One region of the Microbacterium cucumeris genome, then DNA from elsewhere that is predicted to be linked to it. Evidence: riboswitches for the same ligand, from Rfam matches in the RefSeq annotation. Region 1 holds a riboswitch; the other holds the start of a gene.
What was found. Region 1 has a riboswitch for thiamine pyrophosphate ahead of AC3RXZ_RS12655 (ECF transporter S component). Riboswitches for the same ligand answer to the same signal wherever they lie in the genome.
Positions count from the first base shown of each region.

Region 2: linked by a shared signal. The riboswitch ahead of thiM (hydroxyethylthiazole kinase) and the one ahead of AC3RXZ_RS12655 (ECF transporter S component) in region 1 are both predicted to bind thiamine pyrophosphate.

Region 1 is NZ_JBYRIZ020000004.1:209,920-215,827, reverse strand. Features, by position in the region: gene AC3RXZ_RS12675 (DUF488 domain-containing protein) at 1-250, shown strand, start outside; gene AC3RXZ_RS12670 (aminoglycoside 3'-phosphotransferase) at 247-972, shown strand; gene AC3RXZ_RS12665 (energy-coupling factor transporter transmembrane component T family protein) at 974-1,771, opposite strand; gene AC3RXZ_RS12660 (ABC transporter ATP-binding protein) at 1,768-3,225, opposite strand; gene AC3RXZ_RS12655 (ECF transporter S component) at 3,233-3,886, opposite strand; TPP riboswitch at 3,879-3,988, opposite strand; gene AC3RXZ_RS12650 (D-alanyl-D-alanine carboxypeptidase family protein) at 4,049-5,908, shown strand, end outside.
Region 2 is NZ_JBYRIZ020000002.1:523,207-529,114, forward strand. Features, by position in the region: gene pheT (phenylalanine--tRNA ligase subunit beta) at 1-2,229, shown strand, start outside; gene AC3RXZ_RS09100 (glycoside hydrolase family 3 N-terminal domain-containing protein) at 2,367-3,539, shown strand; gene AC3RXZ_RS09105 (ribonuclease FAU-1 family protein) at 3,600-4,307, shown strand; TPP riboswitch at 4,331-4,424, shown strand; gene thiM (hydroxyethylthiazole kinase) at 4,414-5,256, shown strand; gene AC3RXZ_RS09115 (bifunctional hydroxymethylpyrimidine kinase/phosphomethylpyrimidine kinase) at 5,253-5,908, shown strand, end outside.

The DNA.
Region 1 (5,908 bases):
CGATCTGTGGGACAAGGACACCGCCCCGAGCCCGGAGTTGCGCAAGGCGTGGCACGCCGCACCGGATGCCGAGTGGGCCGAGTACGCGGACCGCTACCGCGCCCAGCTCGCCGACGAGAGCGCGCCGGCGCTGCGCGAGCTCGCGGACGTCGTGAAGCGGCATCCGGTCGTGACTCTCGTCTACGCCGCGCACGACACCGAGCACAATCACGCCGTCGTGCTCGATGAGGCGCTGCGCGAGCTGCTGTGACGATCCCCGCCGCCTCCATCGCCGTCCCCGGCCGCGTGCGCGCGCTCGCGCGCGGCGCCGCGCTGACGCCCGTGTGGGAGAACGGGATCGGCGGGCTCACCTTCCGCACGGACGACGACCGCTACATCAAGTGGGGTCCTCGGGACGCTGAGGCGAACATGCGCGACGAGGCCGAGCGGATGCGGTGGACGCGGCGCTGGATCCTGGTTCCCGAAGTGCTGGAGCAGGACCAGGATGCCGAGCACGAATGGCTCGTCACAGCCGCGATATCCGGCCGCAGCGCCGTGGACCCGCGCTGGATCGCCGAACCGGAAGCCGCGGTGCGCGCCGTCGGCCTCGGGCTGCGGCGGCTGCACGACGCCCTGCCCGTCGCCGAGTGCCCATGGGAGTGGAGCGTCGAGAGCCGATTCGAGAACGCCGCTCGCCGCGGCATCCGCATCCCCGAAGCGCTGCACGACGCACCGGAGATCGACCGGCTCGTCGTCTGTCACGGTGACGCGTGCATGCCGAACACGCTGGTCGGTGACGACGGGCGACCGCTCGCGCACGTCGACCTCGCCGCGCTCGGTGTCGGTGACCGGTGGGCGGACATCGCCGTCGCCTCGATGAGCACCGAATGGAACGTGGGTCCCGGGTGGGAGGACGCCCTCATCGCCGCCTACGGCGTCGAGCCGGACCGCGAACGGCTCGCCTACTACCGCGACCTGTGGAACGCGAGCTGAGTCAGCTCCACACGAAGCGGAAGCTGCCGACGGCGATCGCGGCGGCGATCGCCAGTGCCATGATCGCCAGCCCACCCACGAGCGCCACGGCATCCCGACCGTGCAGGCGCGAGGGGCGCGCCCACGTGCGCGGGATGCCGGAGCCGAAGCCGCGCGCCTCCATCGCCATGGCGAGCTTGGTCCCGCGGCGCACCGCGAACACGAGCAGCACGAACGCCATCGAGAAGAACCGCCGCAGGGCCCCGGCGTCGCCGACGCCGCGCGCCCTCCGGGCGAGTGCCATCGTGCGCCAGTCGTCGAGGAACAGTCCCAGCATGCGGGTCCCCGCCAGGATGCCGAGCACGAACCGGCTGGGCAGCCGGGCGACCTGCGAGAGCGCGTCGGCGAGCTCGGTCGGGTCCGTGCGACCGAAGAGCAGGATGGTCGGAAGGCCGAGCGCCAGCACGCGCAGGCTCACGGCGACCGCCAGCGCGATCGAGTCGTCGCTGATGGTCGCGAATCCGAAGGTCCAGTAGACGCGGCCTGCGGGTTCGGCGTACAGCAGCATACTGACCCCGGCGATCGGAGCGAAGATCGCGATGGGCAGCAGGCGCCGGAGGACGGTGCCGAGGCTCAGACCGGTCAGCGGCAGGCACAGCAGCTGCAGGGCGATCGCCACGAGCGCGCTGGTCACGTCGATCGAGGCGAACAGCGGCACCGACAGCACGAGGGCGAGGAGGAGCTTCGTCACCGGGTTCACTCCGTCCAGCCAGAGGGACTCCCGGGTCTCTGCGCGGAGCGCGTGCAGTGTGCCGGTCATGCGGCCACCCGCCTCTCCAGCTCGATGCGGTGCCCGCCGAGATGCTGTGTCACACCCTCGTCGTGCGTGACGGCGATGATCGAGCGCCCGCGGGCGATCTCCTCCTGCAGCAGGGACACGAGGGATATCCATCCCTTCCGGTCCTGCCCGAAGGTCGGCTCATCCAGGACGATGACCGCCGGGGATGCCGCGAGCACCGTCGCGACGGACAGCCGGCGCTTCTGGCCGCCGGACAGCGTGAACGGGTTCGCCAGGGCGAGGGGCGCGAGGTCCAGTCGTTCGAGCAGTGCGTCGACGACGGCGTCCGTCCGCGCGCGATCCCAGCCCAGCGCCTTCGGGCCCACCGCCAGCTCGTCCCGCAGGGTCTGCGTGAGGAACTGATGCTCAGGCTCCTGGAAGACGGTGCCGATGCGGGTGAGGAGCTCGCGGGAGGACCACCGGAAGGGTCGCCGCCCGCGACGTCCTGCCAGATCCTCCGCGGCGAGCACTTCGCCGTCCCGCTCGGGGATGAGTCCGGCGAGGGTGAGGGCGAGAGTGGACTTGCCCGCACCGTTCGCCCCCGTGACGACGGTCGCGGCTCCCCGAGGAACGCGCACGTCCAGCCCGCTCTGGACGGGGCTGCGCGCGTCCCGCGCGATCGTGAGCTCGGACGCCGACAGCACGGCGTCGCCGGTGGCGTCCGGCAGGGCGGGCAGCTCGATCCCGGCATCCGGCACCCACACGCCCGCGTCGGCGAGCGCCGGGCCGTGCTCGGCGAAGACGCGGGCGGGGGCGCCGTCGGCCAGCAGCCCGCCGTCGGCGGCGAGGACGATCACGCGTGTCATGAGGTCGACCCAGACCGGCGTGCGATGCTCGACGACGACGAGGGTGGCGCCGGTCTCGTCCACGGCCCGCTCGACGCTCGCTCGCACCTCCTGCACGCCGACGGGGTCCAGATTGGCGGTCGGCTCGTCCAGCAGCAGGAGGCCGGGGCGCATGGCGAGAGCACCGGCGAGGACCAGGCGCTGCTTCTGTCCGCCCGAGAGCGCCTTGGTCGGACGGCCGAGCGGCACATCGAGACCGGCGGCGGCGAGCGCCTCCGACACGCGCCCGGGGATCTCGGATGCCGGAACGCCGAGGTTCTCGCAGCCGAAGGCGACGTCGTCGGCCACGGTGGACAGCACGATCCCGGCATCCGGATCCTGCAGGACCAGACCGGTTCGACCGCGCGAGGACTCCGGCGCGGCGCCGTCGATCAGCAGGGTCCCGGTGCGCACACCCTCATCCGCGTCGCCGAGGACGCCGGCGATCCCGGCCAGCAGCGTCGACTTGCCCGCCCCGGACGCGCCGAGCAGCAGCACGCGCTCCCCCGGCTCGATCGTGAAGGAGACGTCGCTCACGGCCGGAAGCCTGCGGCCGGCGTATCGCCATCCCCAGCCCGTGGCCTGCACCCGAGCCGGCCGGGCGGCACTCATCCCGCCCTCAGACTTCGCGGACGAGCTCTCGCCCGGCCGCGAAGCGGTTCAGTGCACCGGTCACGGCCAGAGCGCGCACGAGCAGCCAACCGACGATGCCGGCCAGGATCGCGCCCGAGATCACGACGGTGGTGAGGTAGATGGTGTTGAACTCGAGCGACTTCAGGATGTTCGGCGAGCTGCCGTAGAAGAGCTCGAAGATCCAGGCCGCGGCCCCCGCGCCCGCCCCGGCGAGCATGGCGACGACGATGCCGAAGCGACGGTAGAGGAACAGCGCGAAGACGAGCTCGGCACCCAGGCCCTGCACCAGGCCGGAGAGCACGGTCGAGACGCCCCACACGTTGCCGATCATCATCGAGACGATGGCCGCGACGAGCTCGACGACGAGGGCCGCTCCGGGCTTGCGGATGACGAGCCCGCCGACGACGCCGCCGAGCAGCCAGATGCCCACGGCGATCCCGCCGAGACCGGGGGTGAGCGCGTCGGCGGCGCCGAACCAGGCGTAGCCGATCGTGTTCCAGCCCCAGAACACCAGGCCGAGCGCGACCCCCAGGACGGCGGCGACGACGATGTCGACGACGCGCCAGCGCCAGGGATGCGCACCGGCGGATGCTGCGACGGATGCTTCGTTCGAAGCGGGTGCGGGCGTGGACGTACTCATCTGTTCTCCTCCCTGCGCCGGCATGATCCGGATCAGGTTCGACGGTCGAAGCGCGGATCGCTTCCTCTCAGCCCGGCTCGCCGGACTCCCGTGGGTTGTGAGCACGATCTTACTCCGATGCCAATACGGGGGAGTCACATGCGGATTCGGTAGCGTATGCGGGTGACCCTCGACGAGCAGACCGACGGCGGCGGCGCCCTGACGCGCCGGGAGCGTCGTCGGCGCATGATCGTGGACGGGGCGGCGACCGGTTCGAGCGGCGCATCCGCGGAACCCGAGGCCGCGTCCGAGCAGGCTGCGGGCGATGCCGCGGACGTCGGGTCCGACGCTGTTCCGGATCCCGAGACCGCGGTCCTGACCGATGACGACGCCGCGACCGATTCGACGGCGGATGCCGCGACCGTCGCGGCGCCGGCTGGCGATGTCCGGGTCCTGTCCGAGGCCGGCAGTGACGTCACGACGGATGCGGAGACCGCGATCGCGTCGGATGCAGGGCCCGGCACCGGCATCGAGGTTCCGATCGACGTGACGCAGGATTCCGACGCCGCGACCAGCGAGGCACCCGCGACCGCCATCGTGTCCGATCCCGAGACCGGCGAGACACCCGCGACCGTGATCGTCTCCGACGCGGAAGCAGGCGGCGCGGCCGAGACCGACGCGGACGCCCGCGACGACGACACCGCGGAGGTCGCCGCTCTCCTGGCCGCGGACACCGCGATGGAGCGTCCCGCCGCCTGGGCGGACGAGAACTCTCCCGCGACCGCGCTGCTCTGGGTCGATCCGCTCGCGGTGGCCGCGGCGAGCGGGGCCGCTGCGATCGACACGTCGACCGACCGCGACGACGGGCCCGACCTCCTGGTGGGCGCCCCGCGGCGCGGCATCCTGCGCCCGGGCATTCTGGTTCCGCTGGGGACCCTGGTCGCGCTCGCCGTCGCCTATTCCGCCACGGCGCTGCTGTGGCCGCTTCATGAGCTCCCGCCGACGGTCGAGGCCGTCGCGGTGGAACCGGTCGCGGCCGAGGCCGCCGCGGTGACCTGGCCCGCCGACGGCAGTGCCGCGATCAGCGTGGACGGCATCGGGACGGCGTCGTCCACCGGAGATCGGGCACCGATCGCGAGCGTGACGAAGGTCGTCTCGGTCATGCTGGTGCTGGAGGAGCGACCGCTGAAGCCGGGCGAGCAGGGGCCGGAGTACGCGTTCGACTACGGAGACACGCTCGACTACTGGTCGTACCGCCGCGACGACCAGTCCGCGCTGGACGTTCCGGTCGACGGGACGCTCACGGAGTACCAGATGCTGCAGGGCGTTCTGCTCGGGTCGGCGAACAACTACATCGACCGGCTCTCGGACGAGATCTGGGGATCGGACAGCGCCTTCGCCGACGCCGCCGAGCAGTGGCTCGCCGCGCGGGGGCTCAGCGACATCACGATCGTGACGCCGTCCGGCCGCAACGAGGGGAACGTCGCCTCCCCCGCATCACTGACGAAGCTCGCGTCGATCGCCATGGCGAATCCGGTGTTCGCGGAGATCGTCGGAACGGCCTCGGTGGAGCTCCCCGGCGCGGGTCTCGTGACGAACTCGAACGGGCTTCTCGGAGAGCCGGGATTCGTCGGCGTGAAGACCGGATCGCTGGACGGGGACTACAACCTGCTCAGCGGCAAGGACGTCACAGTCGGCGACACCACGGTGCGCCTGTACGCCTCGGTGCTCGGTCAGGACGGCGACGACGAGCGTCTGGAGGCGAGCCGGGCGCTGTACGCGCAGGTGGAGGCGGCGCTGCAGGCGCAGGGCCCCGCTGTCGCCGCCGAGACCGTCGTCGGCGAGGTGAGCACCCCGTGGGGAGCGAGTGCGGACGTCGTGACGGATGCCGACGCGGCCGTCGTGCTGTGGAACTCGGCCGCGCCGACCGCCGAGGTCGTGTTCGACCTCGGCGATGCCACCGAGGCGGATGACGCAGTCGGCACCCTGACGGTCACGGGACCGCTGGACTCGGTCGAGGTGCCGGTCGTCCTCGCCGAGGAG
Region 2 (5,908 bases), on a different contig from region 1:
GATGACAAGGTCGTCGTCACGCTTCCCGGTGCCGTCCTTCCGGGACCGTTCCCGATCGCGGCGCGCAAGACCTACGGCCATGTCTCCGACGGCATGATCGCCTCGGCCAGGGAACTCGGTCTCGGCGACGAGCACGACGGGATCCTCGTGCTGTCGTCCCTGGGACTGGACCCCGAGGTCGGCACGGACGCCATCGCGCTGCTGGGACTGGACGACGTCGCCGTCGAGATCAACGTCACCCCTGACCGCGGGTACGCGTTCTCGATCCGCGGCGTCGCGCGCGAGTACGCGCACGCCACCGGGGCGGACTTCCGCGACCCGGCGGAGCACGAGTGGGACGAGGTCGCGCCCGGCAGCGGCTTCCCGCTCGCGGTGACGGCTGAACCGCTGCGCGAGGCGCCCGCCGTGCAGGAGTTCGTGGTGCGCGTGGTGCGCGACGTCGATCCGTCCCGGCCCACTCCGCCGTGGATGGTGTCGCGCCTCGCCCTGGCCGGCATCCGCTCGCTCGGCGTGCTCATCGACATCACCAACTACGTCATGCTCGAGCTCGGCAACCCGATCCACGGGTACGACCTCGACAAGCTCTCCGGGGGGATCACGGTGCGCCGTGCCCAGCCGGGCGAGAAGATGACGACGCTGGACGGTCAGGAGCGCGCGCTGCACGTCGAGGACCTGCTCATCACGGACGAGTCCGGTCCGATCGGGCTGGCGGGCGTCATGGGCGGCGGCACGACGGAGATGTCCGGCGAGACGCGCAACGTTCTCATCGAGGCCGCGAACTTCGACTCGGTGTCCATCGCCCGCACGGCGCGCCGCCACAAGCTGCCGAGCGAGGCGTCCAAGCGCTTCGAGCGCGGCGTGGACCCGCTGATCCCGTTCGTGGCCGCGCGCCGGGTCGCCGACCTCATGGTCGAACTGGCCGGAGGCACTCTCGACACCACGGGCGGCGCGCTGTACTCCGAGGTGGAGATCGCCGGCATCGCGCTGCCGGCCGAGTTCGTACCCGGGCTCATCGGCGTGGACTACGAGGATGCCGAGATCACCGAAGCGCTGGAGACGATCGGCGCCGAGGTCACCGAGACCGCCGACGGCTGGCAGGTGATCCCGCCGAGCTGGCGACCGGACCTCACGGACAAGTGGTCGCTCGCCGAGGAGGTCGCGCGCATCCACGGTCTGGACCGCATCCCCTCTGTGTTGCCGACGCCGCCGTCCGGAAGCGGCCTCACGGCGCTGCAGCTGGGTCGTCGCCGCGTCGCCAACGCGCTCGCCGCCGCAGGTCTGGTCGAGACGCCGGCGTTCCCGTTCACGACCGAGGCGCACAACGACCTGCACGGGTCCGCGACCGGGGAGCACGTCCCCAGCATCCGGCTCGCGAACGCTCTCGACGGACAGGCGCCGTACCTGCGCCGCTCGCTGATCCCCGGCCTGCTCCAGACCGCGCATCGCAACATCGCGCGCGGGCTGACGGACGTCGCGATCTTCGAGACCGGTGTCGTGTTCCTTCCGGAGGAGGGCGTCGCCTACGGGACGGACGAGGTGCCGCCGCTGGGCGTGCGTCCCTCGGACGAGACGCTCGCGGCGCTCAACGCCTCGATCCCGCCGCAGCGCCGCCATGTCGCAGCGCTGTTCACGGGCAACGTGACGCCGCGCCAGCCGGGCCGCGCCGCCGAGCCGTACGGTCTGAGCGAGGCGCTGGATGCCGTGAAGGTCATCGCGGCAGCCGCGGGCGTCGAGATCGATGTCGTCCAAGGGCAGCGCGCAGCGCTTCACCCGGGGCGCACCGGCGTACTGAGCGTGCGCGGAGCCGAGGTCGGCTACGTCGGCGAGCTGCACCCGGACGTGGCATCCGACGCGGACCTGCCAGGCCGCGCGGTCGTGCTCGAGCTGGATCTCGACGGCATCCTGGAGCTCGCCGGTCACCGGGTCGTCGCGGAGAGCCTGTCGACGTTCCCCGCCGCCACCCAGGACGTGTCGCTCGTCGTTCCCGAGGCGCTCGCCGCCGGGGACCTGCGCGAGACCCTCGTGGAGGGCGCCGGCGATCTGCTGGAATCCCTCCGGCTGGTGGACGACTACCGCGGTGAGGGCTTGCCGGACGGGACGAAGAGCCTCACGTTCGCGCTGCGCTTCCGTGCTCCCGACCGCACGCTCACCGCCGCCGAGGCCACGGAGGCGAAGCTCGCCGGCGTCGCGCTGGCCGGCGAACGGTTCGGCGCGACGCTGCGGGAGTGAACTCCTTGCGGTTCTGCGGACCGCGCTGCTGATTCCCGCCGACGCGGCCGATTCATCTGCCGCGGATGCTGAGAAGAGCAGCGCGGTCGCGTCGAGCTCCCGCCCATCGCTCAGCCGGAGGCGGGCAGGATGGAAGCATGACGATCTCCCGCGCGACCCGCAAGCGCCTGAGGGCGGCCGTCGTCGTCGTGGCGCTCAGCGCCGGTCTCAGCGGCTGCGCGCCGGACACGACGCCCGTCGCGGAGAGCACCACGACGCGACCGACGACGCAGCCGTCGGCCACGCCGGAACCGGCCCCGATGACCGCGCTCGAGAAGGCGGCCGAGCGGGTCGCGGACATGCCCGCGCGCGAGCAGGCGGCGCTCGTGGTCATGGGATACGCCGGGGGCACCGACCCGGCCGCCCTGTCCGCCTACGTCGCGAGCGGCCCCGACGGGCTGATCCTGATGGGCGACAACGTCCCGGGCGCACCGGAGCAGCTGCGCGCGCTCACCGACTCCGTGCATTCCGCCTCGGACGACGCGCTCATCGCGACCGATCAGGAGGGCGGTGTGGTGGCGCGGGTTCCCTGGGACGAGCTTCCGTCCGCGTCGGCCCTGAAGGATGCGCCGCCCGCGGAGGCGCGGGCGGCGTTCGCCTCCCGAGCGCGGATGCTGGCGCAGGCCGGGATCGACGTCAACTTCGGTGTCGTGGCCGATGTCCCGAGATCCGAGGGCTCGTTCATCCACGGGCGCTCGTACGGAACCGACCCACAGTCGGTCGCCGATCGGGTCGCGGCGATCGTCGCGGCCGAGCGCGGGTACGTCGCCACCACACTCAAGCACTTCCCCGGCCACGGCGCTGCCGAAGGCGACTCGCATCGCGCCATCCCCACCACGGCGATGAGCCTGGACGACTGGCGCACGCACGACGCGATCCCGTTCGCCGCCGGCATCGACGCCGGGGCGGAGCTGGTGATGACGGGCCACCTGCGCTACACGAGCGTGTCCGACCTGCCGGCATCGCTGTCGCCGGAGTGGTACGCGATTCTGCGCGACGACCTCGGTTTCGAGGGCGTCGCCGTGACGGACGATCTCGGAATGCTGCTGTCCTCCGGCGACCCGGCCTACGCCGACCCGGTCGCGAACGCGGTGGCCGCGATCGAGGCCGGCGCCGACCTGGTCCTCACGATCGCCGGCTCCACGCCCGACACGGCCACCCGCATCATCGAGGCCGTGACGGCGCGGGCGGAGTCCGACCCGGAGTTCGCGGAGCGTCTGTCGGAGGCTGCGACACGGGTGGCGGAGCTGGTCGCGGCGACGCGTCCCTGAGCCGAGCTGCGCCAGGATGGGGGGCATGACAGCCGACCTTCTCGAGCGAGAGCGCGCCCAGTGACCGGCGTCGTCCTGCGGCCCACCGCCCTGACCGCCCCCGCAGGCGCGCGGGACCTCGGCATCCCGCCCTTCCTCGCTCCCGGCGCGCAGATCGACTGGCACTACCGCAAGCCGCGCTGGCAGCACGGGGACGCGTCGAACATCGCCCCGATGCGCGTCGTGCGCGACGACGAACGAGGCCTCGTCGCGTGGCTGGCGGTGGGAACGAGGCTCGAAGGCATGGGCGCCCCGGACGGCCGTCGCATCCGCACGGTTCCGCTCGACCAGCGCTGGCGCGTGCCGCGCACCCGCATCGTCGAGGACTGGTGGGGCAACGGCATCCTGCGGATCGCACCGGCCGACCTGCCGTGGTCGGTCTGGCTCTTCTGGGAGGAGGCGGGAGGCTCCGAGTGGACCTTCGGCGGGTGGTACGTCAATCTCGAGAACGCGCACCAGCGCACGGATCGGGCGACGTACTCGTCCGATCACGTGCTGGACGTGTGGATCACGGCTGACGGCGCGATCCACATGAAGGACGAGGACGAGCTCGTCGCGGCCGTCGAGCAGGGACGCATCGCACCGGAGGAGGCCGCCCTGATCGAGGTTCACGCCGCGGCCGCCATCGCGTCCTTCCACGCGGGGCACTGGGCGTTCGCGCCGGAGTGGGTGCGCTGGCGGCCTGAGCCGTCCTGGACGGTCGCCGAACTGGCGGACCTGCCGTCCTGAACGACCGCTTCGCTAGACTGCGAGGCAGTGACACGGGGTGCCGCATCCGCGGCTGAGAACACACCCGTCGAACCTGATCTAGTTCGTACTAGCGAAGGGATGTCGCGTGAGCGATCGCCTCTGCCCACCGTCCGAAGCCGACCTCGTCACGGAGGCCGGCGCTCTCCTCGATGCGCTGCGCGCGGCGCCACCGCTCACGCACTGCATCACGAACGCAGTGGTGACGGGGTTCACCGCGAACGCGCTGCTGGCACTCGGCGCTGCGCCGGCGATGGTCGACATCGTCGGCGAGTCCAGGATGTTCGCATCCGTCGCCTCGGGAGTGCTGGTCAACCTCGGCACGCCGACGCCCGAGCAGCGCGACGCCGCGCGCGAGGCCGTCGGCGGCGCCGTGGATGCCGGCACGCCCTGGGTGCTCGACCCCGTCGCGATCGGCGTGCTGCCGGTGCGCACCGCTCTCGCCCGAGAGCTCGCCGAGCAGAATCCCACAGCGATCCGCGGCAACGCGTCGGAGATCCTGGCACTCGCGGGTCACTCCGTCGGCGGCCGCGGTGTGGATGCGATCGACAGCACGGATGCCGCGGCCGACGCCGCATTCGCGCTCGCCGAACGCCACGGCGGCGTCGTCGCGGTCTCCGGACCGGTCGACCTCATCACGGACGGCGCGCGCGTCCTGCGCATCGCGAACGGACACGAGCTGCTCACCAAGGTGACCGGCGGCGGATGCGCACTCGGCGCGGTGATGGCGGCATTCCTCGGGACGGCGCGCACCGGCGATCCGTTGGTGACGGTCGCGGCGGCGAGTCTGGTGTACACGGTCGCGGCGGAGAACGCCGCGCGTGCCTCACGGGGGCCGGGGAGCTTCGCGGTCGCACTGCTCGACGCGCTCGCGGCTGTACGGCCGGACGACGTGGCTGCTGCCGCACGTGTCGAAGGCGCCGTCCGATGACCCCGGACCTCTCGCTGTATCTCGTCACCGACACGTCGCTCTGCGGCCGTCGCGGCGTCATCGAGACCGTCCGTCAGGCCGTCGCCGGAGGCGTGCGCGTCGTGCAGCTGCGAGACAAGACGGCGACGGACGCCGAGACGACGGCGCAGCTCGTCGAGTTGTCCCGTGTCATCGACGGACGCGCCCTGCTCGTGGTGAACGACCGGGTGGAGGCCGCGCTCGCGGCGCGGGCGGCGGGAGCGCGCATCGATGGCGTGCATCTGGGGCAGGGAGACGTGTCCGTCCTCCGCGCCCGCGAGGCGCTCGGACCTGAGGCGCTGATCGGGCTCACCGCCCACAGTCCCGAGCACCTCGATGCCGTCCTGGCCCTGCCGGAGGGGACCGTGGACTACCTCGGCGTCGGTGTGATCCGCCCGACCACGACCAAACCGGATCACCCGCCGGCACTGGGCATCGAGGGGTTCCGGTCCTTCGCGCTGGCGAGCCCGCTGCCCTGCGTCGCGATCGGCGGGGTGAGCATCGAGGACACCGAGCGGCTGCGGGATGCCGGAGCAGCCGGCCTCGCAGTCGTCTCTGCGCTGTGCGCAGCCGAGGATCCGCGGACCGCGGCAGCGGAGTTCGTGCGGCGCTGGCGCGCCGCCGGTGTGCCGCG